Regions from separate parts of the Exiguobacterium sp. RIT341 genome, predicted to be linked through region 1. Evidence: riboswitches for the same ligand, from Rfam matches in the RefSeq annotation. Region 1 holds a riboswitch; the other holds the start of a gene.

Region 1 (9,110 bases):
TCAATACGATCCCCGTCACGTAAAGTGGCACATCGAACGTTGATTTCATCGCGAGGGCGACCGAATTCGTCTGGACCCCGTTCCCGATCCCGAACGCAGCGATTGAAGCGAATGCGGCAAACAAGACACCCAGCCATTTCTGCTTCAGCCCACGCTCGAGATAATACATTGGCCCCCCTGCCATCTGTCCATTTTCATCAACGACACGGTACTTGACGGCAAGGATTGCTTCCGCATACTTCGTCGCCATCCCGAATAGACCGGACAACCACATCCAAACGATCGCACCCGGTCCGCCGAGGACGACGGCGGTTGCGACACCAACGATATTCCCCGTACCGACGGTCGCAGCCAGTGCCGTCATCAATGCTTGAAAGTGACTGATGTCGCCTTCCGACTTATCGTCCTGATGCTTTGAAAACGCGAGCTTCAGCGCATACGGTAGTTTGGTAATTTGAATGAATCCTAAGCGAATCGTCAAGTAAATCCCCGTACCGACCAACAGAATAAGTAACGGTGGTCCCCAAACAAGATCGGACACCGTACTGATCCAGTCACTAAATGAATTTCCCATTCGTGTTACCTCCCTTTATGAAATATGTAGTTCTTTACCATTTTTTCAGAATTTACTGATAATTGTCAAACTATTTTTTTATGAAACTATTTTGATACTTCTTCATTTCAATAATTCACTACGATCGTTGTCATCGGAGTGTTCAGTGTAATCTTTATTATCTTGATTTTATAATCGATCTTCGGTCCTCTTCGCCAACTGCAGGCAAAACCTACGAACTTGCCACTCAAGACGATCGAACATTTGAATGCCGCGTCCGGTGGGGTGCTGTCCTTCATCGATACGAAAGTCGTCAATGACAATGATTTATTCGAAGCTATCTCGATTCAATACTAGGATGACGCTCAAGCATTCCGCGATATGCACGAACAGATTTCCGTCAGTCAAAAACAGACGGAAGCACTAAAAGAAGTTCTTCGTCAGTTCCAAGTCTCAAAAAAGTCCCCTCATCTTCATGGAAGAGAGGGGACTTCGACGTTTATTGTGCTGCACCTGTGAGCGGTTGTGCATCTTTTGCTTCCGCAGGTAATTTGATTTCGCTGATCTCATTGAATTTTGAGAACGTCGACTCGTTCTTCATATTGAACTCGGTATCTTTTTCAATCGCAAACACCATGTCCATATCGAGTGATTTCGGATAGAATGTTTTCGCATCATACGTCATCGTGTAATTCATTTTCTTGTAATCGATGCTGTCCATCGCATCTTTCATCTGTGCCATCTGTCCTGTCTGCTCGAGCGAATCCTTCATGAATGCTTTGAGGTCGTCCCCTTTTAGTTTGACGTCGATTTGATAAACGTCACCCTCTTTTTTGGCGGTCCAGTTGTCTTTGTACTTTTTCAGTAGCTTGAGATTTTGATCCGTCGATGCCGATGACTCCATCGCCTCGACCATATCACCTAGCTCCGAGACATCTTGAACGAGCCATTGTCCGTTTTGCGATAGATACATCTTATCGTCGACGATATAGCTCTCGATCGACATGTCCTTACCGTCCTGTGGATTTTTCATCGTCATCGTCTGATGCATCGTAAGCGGCTTCTGGATGATATCGGCTGATACCTTCTGATCTACTGCCATCTCACCTGCTTTTGAATTGACTGTCCCTTCCATGTGGAACGATTTAATATCTTTTTGAGCGGCTGTCGCTTTATTCAGTAATTCCGTATTCGAGAGTTCCCCCGACTTCGTCGAACCAGACCCACTGCCACTACCCGAATCCGTCTGCCCATCTTGACATCCAGCTAGTCCAATCGATGCTGCGACGATCCCAGCTGCTACCCACCTTGTTTTCTTCATATTCATTTCCTCCTTTATACGCGTTACCCTGATTTACGAAAAACATTGGAAAATGTTTCAAAGTTTCTTTATTACCTCATTACCGTTCTTCTTCAAAACAAATCCTCATATTTCAAATCTACTATTCTTTTTTTGAAATTTGATTTATCACCTGCAAAATGTCCACAAAAAAATAGGATGACGGAAACTTCCGTCACCCTATCCTTATTTCGTTAGATCGTGCGTAAAAGATTCGCCATCTCAATCGCGGAAACGGCAGCTTCGTAGCCTTTATTTCCAGCTTTCGTACCGGCACGTTCGACCGCTTGCTCGATCGAATCCGTCGTCAGGACACCGAAGATGATGGGTACGCCTGTATCACGCGACGCACTCGCGACACCTTTCGCGACTTCGTTACAGACATAGTCATAGTGTGATGTTGCTCCGCGGATGACGGCACCCAGTGTGATGACCGCATCATACTTACCGCTTTTCGCTAACTTTTCCGCAACGAGTGGAATTTCAAATGCTCCAGGAACCCACGCCGTATCGACAGCATCCGCCGCAACACCGTGACGACGGAACGCGTCGTTTGCTCCTCCGACGAGTTTTGATGTGATCAATTCATTAAAACGTGCTGCGACGATTGCGACGCGTAGTCCTTCTCCTGTTAAGAAACCTTCGTAAATCATGATGTGTGTCCTCCTTGGATATCGAGCCAGTGCCCGAGTTTCGTTTGTTTTGTTTTCAGATAACGCTGATTTTCCGGTTCAACGGGTACTTGATGGGGAACACGTTCGATGACTTCAATCCCCTCTTGCTCGAGCACCCGTTGTTTGTCTGGATTGTTCGTCATCAAGCGAATCTTCGTCACGCCAAGATCACGCAACATGTTGGCCGCGACCGTATAATCACGCATGTCTGTCGGATAACCGAGTGCATGGTTCGCTTCGACTGTATCGAGTCCTTGTTCCTGCAACTCGTACGCTTTCAACTTCGCCATCAGACCGATGCCGCGTCCTTCCTGACGTAGATACAAGACGGCTCCACCTTCTCGTTCGATTCGCTCAAGTGCCGAATCGAGTTGTGGACCACAATCGCAACGTTTCGAACCGAAGACATCCCCTGTCAGACATTCCGAGTGCAGACGGACGAGCATCCCATCGTGCGCTTCACCGGATAAGACGGCGACATGTTCTTTCTTATCTTGCGTCGTATAGCCGACCATCCGGAAAGCTCCGAATGTCGTCGGAAGCAACACTTCCGCTTCCCGCGTCAATGGACGCTCGAGATACGCGACGAGTGCCTCGATCGTGATCAGTTTTAAGTCGTGTTCTTCCTTATAGAGAAGCAAATCATCCACCCGTGCCATCGTGCCATCTTCCTTGATGATTTCACAAATGACGGCAATCTCATCGCTACCGGCAAGACGGGCAAGGTCAACACCTGCTTCCGTATGTCCGCGTCGTTCCCGAACACCGCCCTCTTTTGCGATCAACGGGAAGATGTGACCCGGTCGTTTGAAGCGCTCCGGTCCATCCGTCAGCATCCGCTGGATCGTTAGCGAACGCTCTTCGGCACTGATGCCGGTCTTCGCTTCTTCATGATCAATGCTGAGCGTGAATGCCGTACCGTGCGGGTCCGTATTATTGTCCGTCATCGGCGAGAGATGTAATCGCTCTGCCACATATGGACCAACCGGAACACAGACGAGTCCTTTTCCATACGTAATCATGAAGTTGATGTTTTCTGGTGTCGCGTGTTCTGCGAGCATGACGAGATCGCCCTCATTCTCACGATCCTCGTCATCACAGACGATGATCGGTCGTCCGTTCTTCAAATCTTCTATCGCGTCTTCAATCAAGTCGAATCCGTTCATTACATGTCGCCTCCTAAGAATGCTACCCAGTCCGTCTGTTTCTCATGTTGCGTGAAATGATAGAGATGTTTCGCCATCATGTCACACTCGATATTGACGACTGCGCCGCTTGCCAATCGATCAAACGTCGTCACTTGACGGGAATGCGGAATCAATGAAATCGAGATCGTTTCCGAGGTGACGCGTTGCAAGGTCAGGCTTGTGCCGTTGATCGCGATTGATCCTTTTGGAATGCAATACTTTTGCCACGATCCGACATCAAACGTATACACCATCGCTTCTCCGTCCGGTCGCCGACTGATTAGTCGTGCCGTCCCGTCGATGTGCCCACTGACGAAATGTCCACCGAACCGACCGTCTGCCGGCATCGCCCGTTCGAGTTGCAACGGGTTTCCGACCCGGTACGTGCCGAGTGCTGTCGAACGAATCGTGTCATGGACAGCATCCGCCGTAAAACCGGTTGGGCTCATTGACGTGACCGTCAAACAAATCCCGTCGACGGCGATGCTGTCACCAATCTTCGTTCCTTCGAGCACCCGGTGCGCTTCAATTTCAAGTGCTAATCCATTCGGTCGCGGAATCTTTCGTTTTAAGGTCCCGACTTCCTCAATCAATCCGGTGAACATATCGTCTCCTCCTTTCGGATGTACGTCAGATGGAGATCCGGTCCGACCGTTTCAATCTGATCGATTTGAAAACGTTCTTCGATATCATGTCGTCCGTTCCAGGCAGTCCCTTCAAAAATCGACGGGGCTTGGTAGACTTCAATCTGGTCGACGAGATCTGCTTCAAAGAATGTGGCTTGAATCGTCGGTCCACCTTCAATCAAAACGCTGCGGATGTCTTGTTCGTATAAGCGTTTAAGAATCGCTTCCGGCGTCTCATATTCACCGACGAGCACCGTCACTTGATCATGACTTATCCGAGGAACACTCGTCAGCCAGTACGTTGGATTTTTTCCATCGCAAAAGACTTGCGCGGTCTCTGGCACCCGACCACGGCGATCGACGATTACTCGAATCGGCTCGATGCCTGACACTGCGCGTAAAGTCAGTGCTGGATCATCGACGAGCACCGTTTCACTTCCGACGAGGATCGCATCATGGCGACCACGCAGGGCGCGACCATTCGCGCGTGCTTCTTCTGACGTGATCCAGCGCTGTTCCCCCGTTGCCGCGATCCCGTTCATCGTCTGAGCGATTTTGACGGTCACGGTCGGACGTTTCCGTTCGATCGTTTTCCAAAATGTCTCGTAGAGGACTTCCGCTTCATGCCGTAACAAGCCGACTTCGACTTCGATTCCCGCGTCTTGAAGCCGTTTGATCCCTGAACCAGCGACAATCGCATGTTTGTCTTCCGTTGCGACGAAAACCCGTTTGATCCCGGCTTGTAGAATCGCTTCCGTACATGGTGGTGTCTTACCATGATGGTTGCATGGCTCAAGCGTCACGTAGAGATCAGCACCACGGGCGGCCTCTCCTGCCATTCGCAAGGCTTCGACTTCTGCGTGCGGACCACCGGCAAACCGGTGCGCACCAAAACCGATGATGCGTCCTTGTTTGACGATGACACAGCCGACACTTGGATTCGGACTTGTTTGTCCGTTTAACATATGTGCTAATTGCATGGCATAACTCATCATCTGTGACATCGCGTTCGCTCCTTTCAAATAAAAAAGACGCCCCTTGAAAAAGGGGCGTCTGTATAGAAGGGTTCACGAAATACACGGTTCGCCTTCTGCTTTTTCGCATGCAGAAAGAGACCATCTCCTGAAAACATTTTTTCAGAAAACAGCTTGAATCGCGTCGTTTCGTTCTTCTCCCATCCGGACTTTACCGTCGGCCCTGGAATCTCACCAAGTCAGCCATGATGCGTACATCACGGGTCGCGGGCTCGTCGATCGATCGATCGCATCACCGCCGGTTGGGATTTTCACCCTACCCCGAAGAACTGGATTATTGAGTTATACAACTTTAGCCTAGCATATCTTTTTCAAGAAAACAAAGCGCAAATGTTTCGGTATTGGCTCTTTTATGATTTCGTTCCACTTCTGTTACCCCTCCCCAATTCGTGATCTATTGGATACTAAAAATGACTGGAGCACCTGATATCAGTGCGTCCAGTCATTGTGTTCCGGTTACAAATACCCGTTCTTCCGGTCGTGGAATTCTTGGGCAATCGCTCCGCGTGTCCGTTCATCAGCGAGGACGCGAAGCGCTGTCCGTGCGAGGATTTTAGCGCCTGCGATCAACGCTTCATCCCCCGCTTCCGAACGGGCTGCTTCTTTGAATGCTTCTGTATGGGCGACGAGATCGTCCGGACCAATCTTGATATACGGATGGATTGTCGGGATGACTTGACTGATGTTACCCGCGTCCGTCGATCCAAGACCCGGTCGTTCGTCGAGGTGCACGATTTGCCCAAGCGCCTCTGCTTCTTCTTGGAAGAGACGATCAAACGTCCGGTTGAAGACGAGATTGTCGACTTCATTTTGGAAAGCGATGACGTCAAGCGTCGCCCCGGTCGCAAGTGCCGCACCTTGCGCGACCGCTTTGACTTTCTCCGTGACGGCATTCAGCCGTTCCCGTGTCGTCGCCCGAATGAAGAAACGTGCTTTTGCGTATTCCGGAATGATATTCGGCGCATCGCCACCATGCGTGATGATCCCGTGGATCCGGACATCATCCGGTAACTGCTGACGTAAGGCGTTGATCCCATTGAAGAGCTGAATGACAGCGTCGAGAGCGTTGATACCTTCTTCCGGTGTCGCCGCTGCGTGCGCGGGACGACCCGTAAAGGCAAAATCGAGCGGATCGACCGCAAGAGAGGATCCCGTGATCCGCGTTTGTCCGGACGGATGGACCATCAAGGCCGCATCGATTCCTTCAAGCAACTGGTGTTTGACGAAACTGCCTTTCGCACTTCCGTTCGGCCCACCTTCTTCGGCTGGCGTTCCAAGCACGACGACACTCCCACCGACTTCATCAAGCACTTTGCTGAGCGCAATCGCCGCTGCGACACTCGTCGTTCCGATGATATTATGACCGCATGCGTGTCCGATGCCCGGCAACGCATCGTACTCAGCGAGAAAGGCAATTGTCGCGCCAGGTCGGTCGCTTGACTTCTTCGCGAAGAATGCGGTCTCGTGCCCTGCGACGCCGAGTTCTACTGTAAAGCCTTCTGCCGTCAAACGCTCTGCATGTAGTCGCGAAGCAAAGAATTCCTCGTTACCGATTTCCGGCGTCGCATGAATCCGGTGGCTCGTCTCAAGATACGATTCCCGTTTTTGTTCGATGTCCTGCTCAATCGTCTCTACCCATGTCGTGCGTACTGGTGTCGTCATGCTATCCACTCTCCTTTAGAATTTATTCGCCGATGTCGCTTAGTGGAACGAACGTCGGGATCGAGCTACCTTTATATTCTTTTTTGATGAAAGCCGCGACATCTTTTTGTTGGTAAAGCGACGCGATCTTTTTCAGTTCTTTTTTGTTCTTGTCTTCCGTCCGTGTCGCGATGATGTTGATGTATGGTTTTGCTGTCTCGTTCTCATGGACGATCGAGTCTTTGATCGGATTTAGTCCTGCGTCAACAGCAATACCGTTATTGATGATCGATGCAGCGACGTCCGGTAAGACGCGTGGCGTTTGTCCCGCGACGATCGGAACGATTTTCAGTTTCTTCGGATTTTCAACGATCTTATCGACCGATCCATTGCCGTCGAAGTCGTCCGGTAATTTGATCAAACCTGCTTCTTGTAGTAACAAGAAGGCACGTCCCATGTTCGTCGCTTCGTTCGGAACAGCGATTTTGCCACCGACTGGAATATCTTTGACGTCCTTATATTTATCTGAGTAAATGCCCATCGGTGCAATGACGGTCGTCGCAATCGGCGACAGCTTCAACTTATGTTCCTTCTTGAAGGCGTTGAAGTAGGAAATCGTCTGGAAGGCATTGGCGTCGATCTCACCCTCAGCCAGTGCCATGTTCGGCTGGACATAATCGGAGAACTTGACGAGTTCGATTTTGATGCCCTCCTTTTCCGCTTTTTTCGCGACGTAATCCCACACTTGAGTATCTGAACCGCTGACCCCGAGCTTGATCGTCTTTTCTTCTTCTCCTGATGCTGAGCACCCGGCAAATAAAATCGTCGTTAATGTTGCTCCAATCGCTACTGCTTTTTTCATGGCTGAATCGCTCCCTTGATTAATGTCTTCTGATTTTTCGTGCGACGATGTTGCCTGTCGTCTGTAAGCCTTGGACTAAGATAACGAGAATCCCGACCGTGATGATCATGACTTTCGTGTCGAACCGTTGATAACCGTACGTAATTGCTAAGTCACCCAGTCCACCACCACCGATGGCGCCTGCCATCGCCGACGCCCCGATCAAGCCGACTGTTGCAATCGTTAAATTAAGGATTAGTGAACCGAGTGCTTCCGGCAGAAGGAAGCGGAAAATCGTTTGGAATGGCGTCGCCCCCATCGCTTCTGCTGCCTCAAGGACACCTTTGTCGACTTCAAGTAAGGAACTCTCGATCAGCCGTGCCATATACGGGGCGGCATAAAAGACGAGTGGAACGATGGCGGCTTCTGTTCCGATCGACGTCTGGACGATCAACCGTGTCAACGGGATGATCGCAACAAGTAAGATGATGAACGGAATTGAACGGAAGATATTGACGATACTGTTGAAGAATGTGAACAGCGGGACGTTCTCGAGCAATGCCCCTTTTCGGGTGACGACGAGCAGGATGCCGAGTGGTAAACCGATCAAAGTCGAAAATAATAACGACACTGACACCATCGTCATCGTCTGCAAAAATGCTGTCCAGATATCACTGTAGTTAACTAGCATCAGCAAGCACCTCCTCGACGGTCACCTGTGCCTGATCGATGTACTGTAAGGCCCGTTTTACTTCGATTGTTTCACCGATCAGTTCAACAAGTAATGTACCGAACGGTGTTTCCTGTAACTCCGTGATGCTACCGTGCAGGATGTTGACATCGACGTCGAAGCGTTTTGCGACTTGCGATAAGAGTGGTTGTCCGGTGTGATGTCCGAGAAAATGAATCTTATAGATCGGATGCGCATTCCGTGACTCGATCAACTGACGAATTGATGCCGGAATTTCATCATGCATGACGGAGCGGACGAAGTTTTTCGCTGTCTCGGTCTGCGGATTCGAAAAGACATCAAAGACTGTTCCTGACTCGATCAGCTTCCCGGCTTCGATGACGGCGACCCGGTCACAAATCTCCCGGATGACGCCCATCTCATGGGTGATCAAGAGAATGGTGATCCCGTATTCCGCATTGATGCGTTTTAATAACTGGAGAATATGATGTGTCGTCTGAGGATCGAGTGCTGACGTCGCTTCG
Region 2 (9,110 bases), on a different contig from region 1:
CGAGACGGTTCGCCGTCTGACACCAACTGTTCGTGCAAAAGCCACATACGACCGGACGCTTGAATTCCTTCGTCGTTCGAAGGAGCTCGCACCTGAAATTCCAACGAAGTCGAGCTTGATGCTTGGTCTTGGTGAGACATGGGAAGAGATTCTCGAAACGATGGATGATCTTCGCGCAAACAACGTCGACATCATGACGATCGGTCAGTATCTCCAACCGACGAAAAAGCACCTCGACGTCATCAAGTACTATACACCGCAAGAATTCGCTGAACTGAAACAGATTGCGCTTGGTAAAGGCTTCTCACACTGTGAAGCTGGTCCACTCGTTCGTTCATCGTATCATGCAGATGAGCAAGTCAACGCAGCGAAAAAGAATAAAACAGCACTTCCGATCGACTAACGATCAACGACCGTTCGAGCAGCTGACTCGGACGGTTTTTCGTCTGTCAGGAGAAATGGAATATGCTATGATAAGAACAGCAGGAGGTGGGAATAATGATACAAGTCAATCGGGAACGTTATGAAGTCGTCGAAGAGAAACGGGAAGGCTTTAATGAAGAAGCCTTCATCGGTCGTTTCAGCGATGTCCTTGAAAAATATGATTATATCGTGGGCGACTGGGGGCACGGTCAATTACGACTACGTGGCTTCTATGAGGATCAACACGAGAAAGCAACATTCGATACGAAGATTTCGCATGTGGCTGATTATCTCTACGAATACTGTAACTTCGGATGTGCCTATTTCATCGTCAAGAAGGTCGGATTGGTAGAAGGAGAAGAAGCACCACCTCGCTTCGACGGTTCTTCATCCAATACGTTGAAGTTGAAACGGAAGTTCGCACCTGTACCAGACAAGACGGAAGGCGAGTAATCAAACTGTCATACAGAAAAGCGTTTTTATTGGAAGGAATTCGGCTATTACTATAAGTATCACGTACCTATAGGAGGAATCATCCATGCGAATCGTTGGAATTTACTCATCCGTACCAGAAGTCGTCAGTGCCGTGCACGATCTCCGTGTTGCGGGTGTCGTCTCGACTGATTTAAAAGTCTTAGCACACGACAAATACGATCTCGAACAAATCGAGGAATTGGCGGATCTAAACAACCAACAGACATCCACGCGTCTATCGCAGGAAGATCATCGTAATCTATGGCAGGAAATCAAGAGTATCTTCAAAAAAGATGAATCGCTCTCTCATGGAGATGCCATCCACGGAAGTGGCTTGACGAAGGAAGACGTCGATCGTGCGAATCATGCAGTCGAAAGTGGTCAGTTCGTGTTACTTGTCGGTGATGAAGCGGATCAGCATTCAGAGCGCCGTGCTCATGACGAGTCAGATAATACGAATGTCTTTAGCGGACCGAACACACTAAATGAACGAAACGATCGTCTCTTATAAGACAAAAAAGCCTTCGTCCGCGACGAAGGCTTTTTTCATAGACCGATATAAGCGCGAAGATACATTTCGAGTTCCGTTGCCGCATCGTCTTCGACGTCAAACGCCGTTGCGATGTAGCCGGGTTCATCGAAATCATCCGCGCCGATGATTGCATAGCGATTCGATAAGAGATTCAAGACGAGAATCTTACCGTAAAAATGTTCCGAATGCGTGATGGCGAGATCAAACCGACTGGCTTCTCCAATCCAACTGACGAAGCGTGTCTTCGTTTGTTCGACATCATCGTATAAAAAATCACGTTCTTCCATCATTCAGCTTCCCTCATTTCCCTAACGTCTGTTTCAGATTAAAGGGTTTGGGGGACTTTTTGCAAGTATGGTTTACGCGATAAGCTATGCTCGGCGATCACTTTTCGGATTGTCCGTGTTTTCGAACGCATGACGAGAGATGTCGTTTCAACGATATCATCCGTCAAGAACTTCACGCCATCGAGCATTTCGCCTGTCGTGACGCCTGTTGCTGCGAAAATACAGTCGTCGCTTTTGATCAGGTCGTCGAGCGTTAAGAGTTGAAGTGGATCCGCTAGACCCATTCGGATGACGCGAGCTGTTTCTTCTTCGTTCAATGGATGTAAGCGTGCTTGCATATCGCCACCCATCGCTTTGACGGCAGCAGCCGTGATGACACCTTCAGGCGCACCGCCTGTTCCGATGAAGATATCGATTCCTGTCGCAGGAGAAAGTGGTGCGATTCCAGCTGAGACATCACCGTCTTCAAACAGACGGACGCGTGCGCCCATCCGCATCGCTGCTTCGCGGAAATGATCATGACGTGGACGGTCTTGCATGATGACCGTGACGTCCTCGATCCGTTTATTGTTATATTGTGCTGCCTTTTCGATGATGACTTCAAGCGGGTCGTCGAGTGAGACGTGCCCTTTCAAGTTCGGTCCGACTGTTAATTTATCCATATACATATCGGGTGCGTGGAGCAGGGCGCCTTGATCGGCGACGGCGATGACGACCATCGCATTGCCAAGTCCTTTAGCGACGATATTCGTTCCTTCGAGCGGATCGACGGCGATATCAACGATTGGACCGTTCGCTGTTCCGACACGTTCGCCGATGAAGAGCATCGGTGCTTCGTCGAGCTCGCCTTCACCGATGACGACTGTTCCGTTCATGTTGACCGTGTTCAAGACTTCGCGCATCGCAGTCGTTGCTGCGTCATCCGCTTCATTTTTCTTACCGCGACCAATCCATTGAGCAGAAGCTAGTGCTGCTGCTTCCGTAGCGCGTACGATTTCCAGTGCGAGTTCCCGTTCCATGTATATAACCTCCACGTCACCAATGTGACATACTATTTTCAGCAAAAATCTAAATTGAGGATAACACATTGGGGAATGTGATGCAAATGACCTTTCTGCTTTTCAGGATTGCTGGATAACGATAAAATGGAGAATGTGAGGGGGAATGAAGATGTATTTCGTCAATCGTCAAAAAATCGAAGAGACGGTCGTCTGTTATGAGACAGCACTTCGACAAAGTAAGGAAGTTACGGGGGATCCGGTAACGACGGCACTGGCTATGGAGCGGATCGGTTTTTTAGTCATCGAGAGTGTCATCGATATCGGAAACAGTATGATTGATGGATTCATCATGCGGGATCCGGGAAGTTATGAAGATATTATCCTCATCCTAGAAGATGAGAAGGTGATTGATGGACCGCTTGCGACGAGTCTGAAAAAGCTCGTTGCGTTACGTACGTTGATCGTCCGGTCATTCACACAGTCGAGTATGGCGGAGATTCGGGCGATACTTGAGACAGAGGAAGCAGAACTACGTCGTTTTCCGGAAGCGATTCGCCGGTATATCGAGACAGAACTCGGACCGGTGTCTGCATTTTTACCAAACGAGGAGTGAGTCAGGATGAAGGCAAAAGGCTATTTATTTGATTTAGATGGAACGATGTATAACGGAACGGAACCGGTAAAAGAAGCGGTCGATTTCGTCAATCGTCTGCAAGCAGAGGGCATTCCATACTTGTTCGTGACGAATAACGCGTCGATGACGGCAGAAGCCGTGGCAGAGAAACTACGCGGGATGGGTGTTCATTCCGATGCGAAACACGTTTTGACGAGTGCGATGGCGACTGGTCGTTATATTGCTGACCTGTCACCAAAAGCGCGCGTCTATGCGATCGGAGAAACAGGACTGATCGACGCGCTTGAACGAGAAGGGTTAGACGTCGTCGCAACCGAAGCGGCAGATTACGTCGTCATCGGTCTCGATCGTCAAATCACGTACGAAAAACTCGCTGTTGGTGCACTTGCGATTCGTGCCGGTGCCCGGTTTATTTCAACGAACGGTGATATCGCGATTCCGACCGAACGTGGTTTCCTGCCAGGTAATGGTGCTTTGACGTCCGTCCTGCGCGTGACGACGGAGAAGGAACCGTTCTTCATCGGTAAACCAGAACCAGTCATGGTCGATATCGCGACAGAAATGATTGGTCTGTCAAAAGAAGACGTCATCATGGTCGGAGACAACTACCATACGGACATTCTTTTCGGGATCAATGGAGGTATCCGGACGATGCACGTCAATTCTGGCGTCCATACACCAGTCTTCATTCAAGGGCAGGATCGTCAACCGACATACATGGTTGATACGTTAGCTGAATGGATTCTATGAATCAAAAAATCCCGAACGAGAATTCGTTCGGGATTTCATGTATTAGAAGACTTGTTCGACTTCGACGACGCCAGCGACTTCTTCAAGAAGGGCACGTTCGATACCGGCCTTCAATGTGATTGTTGAACTTGGGCAGCTACCACAAGCTCCCATCAAACGGAGTTTTACGATTCCGTCTTCTACATCTACGAGTTCAACGTCTCCTCCATCACGAAGAAGGAACGGACGCAATTTTTCAAGAACTTCATTCACTTGATCAAACATTTCCATGCGTAAACACATCCTTTCGTATAGTTTCATTGTAACAGGGTTGAAAAATGTTCTCAATCTGGAAAACTTGTATACTAAAGAGGAGTGAATTGAAAAGGGGGACTTCAAGATGGAAATCACGGTTTACGGAACAGCGGTCACCTGTCCGAGTTGTGTCGGGGCACCTAGCTCGGAAGAGACATTCAGTTGGCTACAAGCCGTCCTCGGGCGGAAATATGAGCAAGCGATGACGCTTCGCTATGTTGATTTCGAGACAGCAACATCAGATCAATGGACGGAAGCGCTGAAAGAGGATGTCTATTTTTATCCACTGATCGTGCTCGATGATGAGATGATTGATGAGGGGTACGTCAAACTCAAGACGATCACAGCGGCAATCGATGCGAAGCTGAATCAGGCGGGATGAACGAAAAAGAGGTATCCCAAAGCTTGGGACACCTCTTTTGCTCATTTAATCTTTTTGTGTTTCCATAAGACACCGGACTTCAAGAGACGTGGGACTTTCCCCGTCAGTGCTTGTTTGCCCATGACGATTCCGAAACCATCTGATTTTCCGAGTGAACCGAGCATCCCGCGCAGTTTAATTTCTGGCAGCTTCGGTAATTTCTTTCCTTGCCACTTGGCTTGTAAGACATCGACGACTTGTTCTGCCTGATGTTCTGCGAGTTGACCACTTGGTGCATACGGTAGACTTGCACAATCACCGATGACGAAGACGTTATCGTATTCCGGTACGTGATGATGTTCCGTCAATTTGATCCGACCGCCACTATCCGCAGCAAAGCCGAGATCGCGTACAACTTTGACCGGCTGCGTACCAGCTGTCCAAATCGTTAAGTCGGATGGATACGTATCGTCGCCGTTTCGCACATCGTCCGCTGTGACAAGCGTGACATTCGAGTTGTTGATGACTTCAACGTCATGTTCCTCGAACCATTCCTGAACGTAAGACGAGACTTTATCGGATAAGAACGACAAGACGGATGGACCGCGGTCGAATAGACGAATCGTCAAATCCTTCCGGCTCTCATGCAGTTCACTGGCGAGTTCGACACCAGATAGACCAGCACCGACGATCGAAACAACGGATTCCGGTGACAGACCATAAATCGCTTGTTGTGTCTTCCGTGATTCTTCTAGTGTCTGGATGCTGTATGTAAATTCTTGAGCACCCGGAATGTTGTGGTATTTATCCTCGCAACCGAGGGCGATGATTAAGTCATCATAGAATAATTCTGATCCGTCCTGCAGATGGACTGTATTCGTCTCTGGTGAGATTTTGATGACATGTCCATATTTATAGGTAAGATGTTTCCCCTCCGGAAATTCAATCCGGACATCCCGATCTGATAATGTACCTGCTGCGAGTGCGTAGTATTCCGTTTTGAGTGCGTGGTACGGTAGACGGTCGACGAGCGTGACGGCAACTTCCTCGTCCTTGAATCGCTCACAAATCCGCATTCCACCATAACCTCCGCCGAGTACGATCAATTGCTTCATAACGTAAAATCCCCCTTAGTTCCCCTAAATCAGTCTGACCTTGTATAATACGACATGAGGCAGGTCGTTTCCTGCTTGAAGGAGGAAAAAAAGTGAATCCGATTATTGAATTTTGTATTAGTAACTTAGCGGCTGGTACACAGGTCGTCATGGAGCAACTTGAACGTGACCCGAATGTTGACGTCGTCGAATACGGTTGTCTCGGTTATTGCGGGATTTGTTCGCTTGACCATTTTTGTCTCGTAGATGGTGAGACCGTCGTAGGTGAAACGCCGGAAGAGTTGCTTGAAAAGATTTACCTGAAAATCGAAGAGAATGAGCTGTGAGCATGGACAGCCAAAAAATCCCCTCGTTCGTCTGAACGAGGGGATTCGTGTCCGTCAGCGGGCGCAGCTTTTCGGATCAGGCAGATTGTTGACGGCGCATCATCCATGGGCGTAGTTTCAAGAACAATGGAATGAAGAGTGCCGAGATGAACAAAGCCTTGATGACGTTAAACGGTAAGATACCGGCAGTGATCGCTGTCCATTTGACAGCTGGATCCGCCATGTAATCCATACCGAGGAACCATGCATACGCTGGAAGGATCAAGATATAGTTGAGGATCGCAAGACCGAGTGCCATCGTGATCGTACCAGCGACGAGACCAGTTGCGAGACCTTGTGTTGATTTCTTTTTGTGGTAGAACCAGCTGACAGGTAGTACGAATGCGACGCCTGCAGCGAAGTTCGCGAATTCTCCGACCGGAACACCACTTCCGCGGAAAATGTAGTATAACACGTTCTTCAATGCTTCGACGATGACACCTGCGACCGGTGAGAACATGATCGCTGCGACAAGAGCAGGAACATCACTGAAGTCGATCTTCAGATAGTTTGGTAAGAACGGTAGTGGAAAATTGATAAGCATAAGAACAAACGAGATTGAACCTAACATTGACAGAGTGACCATTTTTTGTGTGCGTTTCATACGAGTATTGTCTCCTTTTGCTCGTTCCTCTCGATGAAGTATTGGCATGACTGCGACCATAAAGAAACCCCTATTGATCAGATCAACAGGGGAGAAGTCCGCATTAAATAAACCTAATCGATTATTGCAAAATCGATCAAATTCAAACTCATGCCGCCATCTTCTCCCATCCAGACTGTACTGTCGGCTCCTGAATTACACAGAATCAGCAAATAGCGCCCTATTCGCTCGCGGGCTTCAACTTAAAAAGAGTTGTTTACCGCCGGTCGGGAATTTCACCCTGCCCTGAAGATGGAACGATTATTTTATTGTACATACCATTTATACAACGAATTCAAGATAGTTTCAAGCAACTAGGTTTCGATTCGCTCAGAAGTTGCGTATACTAAAGAAAAGGAAGGTGATGACATGATCCATTTAACGGAGGCAGCAGCGCTACAAGTCCAGGACATGATGGCGCAGGCACCAGCAGATGAACGAAATCTTCGGATGCTCGTCCAAGGTGGTGGATGTAGTGGTCTGTCGTACGGAATGGGATTCGATCAACAAAAAGAAACGGATCTCGTTTTTGAACAGCACGGCGTGACCGTCATCGTGGACGAAAAGGATTATCCGGTCGTCAAAGGACTGGAAATCGATTATAAACAGTCAATGCTTGGTGGCGGATTCACGATCACGAATCCGAATGCCATCGCAACGTGTGGTTGCGGAACATCATTCCGGACAGCAACGAATGCCGGGACACCAGGTGGCTGTTAATGAATCCAATCGTGGACATCGTCCACGATTTTTTTGTTGCTCTCATACAGGAGACTTGTTGAGTTTACTCGAAATATTACAGAGAGTGAATGCTACTACGAATAGGGAGGGCTTCAGGATGAGAAAAGTATTGATCTTCGGGGGAACACGCTATTTCGGACGACGCTTAGCAATTCGTTTAGCCGATTCGGGGGATGATGTGACGATCGTCACACGCGGTGAGCATACTCCACCCGTCGCGAAGGGCTTGACATTTTTCAAAGGAGACCGGACGTCAAGTAGTACGATGAAGGATTTAAGCCAACAGCACTGGGATGTCATCTATGACAACATTTGCTTCACGCCGTATCAAGCAAAGCTCGCGATCGACGCGTTTGAAGGAAAAGTCGGACGCTATGTGTTGACGTCGACGATGTCTGTTTATGAAGACGGTGGTGCGAATATCACGGAACGTGCCTACAATCCGTTTCCCGGGAAATATGATCTTGAGAAGGAACATGGGTATGGCGAAGGAAAGCGCCAAGCGGAGAGTTATTTCTTCCAACGCGCGACCTTCCCTGTCGTTGCCGTTCGTTTTCCTGTTGTCCTCGGACCAGACGATTATACGGAACGACTTGTCTTCCATATCAAACGCGCGCTTGACGGTCGTCCGATTATCGCTGAAAACAACTATGCGAAGATGGGCTACATCTCAAGTTACGAAGCCGCTGCCTTTCTTGAATGGTGTGGTCGTTCGGAATTGACAGGACCGATCAACGCTGCGAGTGACGGCGTCCTATCGATTCAAGACCTGATGGATAAAATCGACCGTATTGCGGGAACGACGAGCCAAATCGTCGCAAAAGGAGAGGATGAATCGCCTCTTGCGCCAGAACGCGATTTTTATATGGATACGACAGCCGCAAAACAAGCGGGCTATCTGTTCCAACATGTCGATGACTGGCTTGATCGTTTGATTGAAGAGGAGGTGCGCAATCACCAATGATGCAGTTGATGAAACCAACTCTTGCATGGGAGACAGAATACCGCGCCTTTTTAGAAGACTGGCGAGAGTCGGGCGAAACGATCGTGCCGGAAGCAGTCGGAGTCACATATGAGCCGCTCGGCGCTTATTTTGCGGAACTGAAGGAAATGGAGACAACGGTCAGACCGGGTCTCGTCACCCATTCGACGTACTGGATGGTCGACGGACAACGAATCGTCGGCGCGTTAAACTTCCGGCATGACTTGACGGAGAACTTAAAATTGTACGGCGGACATATCGGATACGGCATCCGACCATCCGAGCGTCAGAAAGGATATGCGACGACCGGTCTTCGATTGGCGCTTGAAGAAGCACGTCAGCGTGGACTCGATCAAGTGCTATTGACGTGTGGTGTTGATAATCTCGCATCACGTCGTGTCATCTTAGCGAACGGCGGACAGGAAATCGAACCGACTGTTCGCAATGGACGCGAGACACGTCGCTTCATTATCCCGTTATGAGAATTCGTGAAGCACGTCTTGAAGAT

The links. A riboswitch is a leader RNA that binds a small molecule or an ion and turns the genes downstream of it on or off. The one in region 1 is predicted to bind FMN.
Region 2: linked by a shared signal. The riboswitch ahead of BW42_RS00295 (ECF transporter S component) and the one ahead of ribD (bifunctional diaminohydroxyphosphoribosylaminopyrimidine deaminase/5-amino-6-(5-phosphoribosylamino)uracil reductase RibD) in region 1 are both predicted to bind FMN.

Annotation. Positions count from the first base shown of each region.
Region 1 covers NZ_JFYW01000008.1:331,144-340,253, forward strand. Annotated here, with positions in the region: gene BW42_RS10570 (sodium:alanine symporter family protein) at 1-574, opposite strand, end outside; gene BW42_RS10575 (DUF6612 family protein) at 1,053-1,874, opposite strand; gene ribE (6,7-dimethyl-8-ribityllumazine synthase) at 2,087-2,545, opposite strand; gene BW42_RS10585 (bifunctional 3,4-dihydroxy-2-butanone-4-phosphate synthase/GTP cyclohydrolase II) at 2,542-3,732, opposite strand; gene ribE (riboflavin synthase) at 3,732-4,358, opposite strand; gene ribD (bifunctional diaminohydroxyphosphoribosylaminopyrimidine deaminase/5-amino-6-(5-phosphoribosylamino)uracil reductase RibD) at 4,343-5,383, opposite strand; FMN riboswitch at 5,542-5,686, opposite strand; gene BW42_RS10600 (M20 family metallopeptidase) at 5,870-7,075, opposite strand; gene BW42_RS10605 (MetQ/NlpA family ABC transporter substrate-binding protein) at 7,098-7,916, opposite strand; gene BW42_RS10610 (methionine ABC transporter permease) at 7,936-8,586, opposite strand; gene BW42_RS10615 (methionine ABC transporter ATP-binding protein) at 8,576-9,110, opposite strand, start outside.
Region 2 covers NZ_JFYW01000001.1:42,442-51,551, forward strand. Annotated here, with positions in the region: gene lipA (lipoyl synthase) at 1-403, shown strand, start outside; gene BW42_RS00245 (YutD family protein) at 499-876, shown strand; gene BW42_RS00250 (general stress protein) at 962-1,408, shown strand; gene BW42_RS00255 (DUF3055 domain-containing protein) at 1,444-1,719, opposite strand; gene glpX (class II fructose-bisphosphatase) at 1,755-2,735, opposite strand; gene BW42_RS00265 (DUF86 domain-containing protein) at 2,887-3,330, shown strand; gene BW42_RS00270 (TIGR01457 family HAD-type hydrolase) at 3,337-4,101, shown strand; gene BW42_RS00275 (NifU family protein) at 4,144-4,371, opposite strand; gene BW42_RS00280 (DUF1462 family protein) at 4,481-4,777, shown strand; gene BW42_RS00285 (NAD(P)/FAD-dependent oxidoreductase) at 4,819-5,871, opposite strand; gene BW42_RS00290 (YuzB family protein) at 5,964-6,197, shown strand; gene BW42_RS00295 (ECF transporter S component) at 6,274-6,840, opposite strand; FMN riboswitch at 6,995-7,137, opposite strand; gene BW42_RS00300 (iron-sulfur cluster assembly accessory protein) at 7,249-7,599, shown strand; gene BW42_RS00305 (NAD-dependent epimerase/dehydratase family protein) at 7,718-8,584, shown strand; gene BW42_RS00310 (GNAT family N-acetyltransferase) at 8,581-9,084, shown strand; gene BW42_RS00315 (GNAT family N-acetyltransferase) at 9,081-9,110, shown strand, end outside.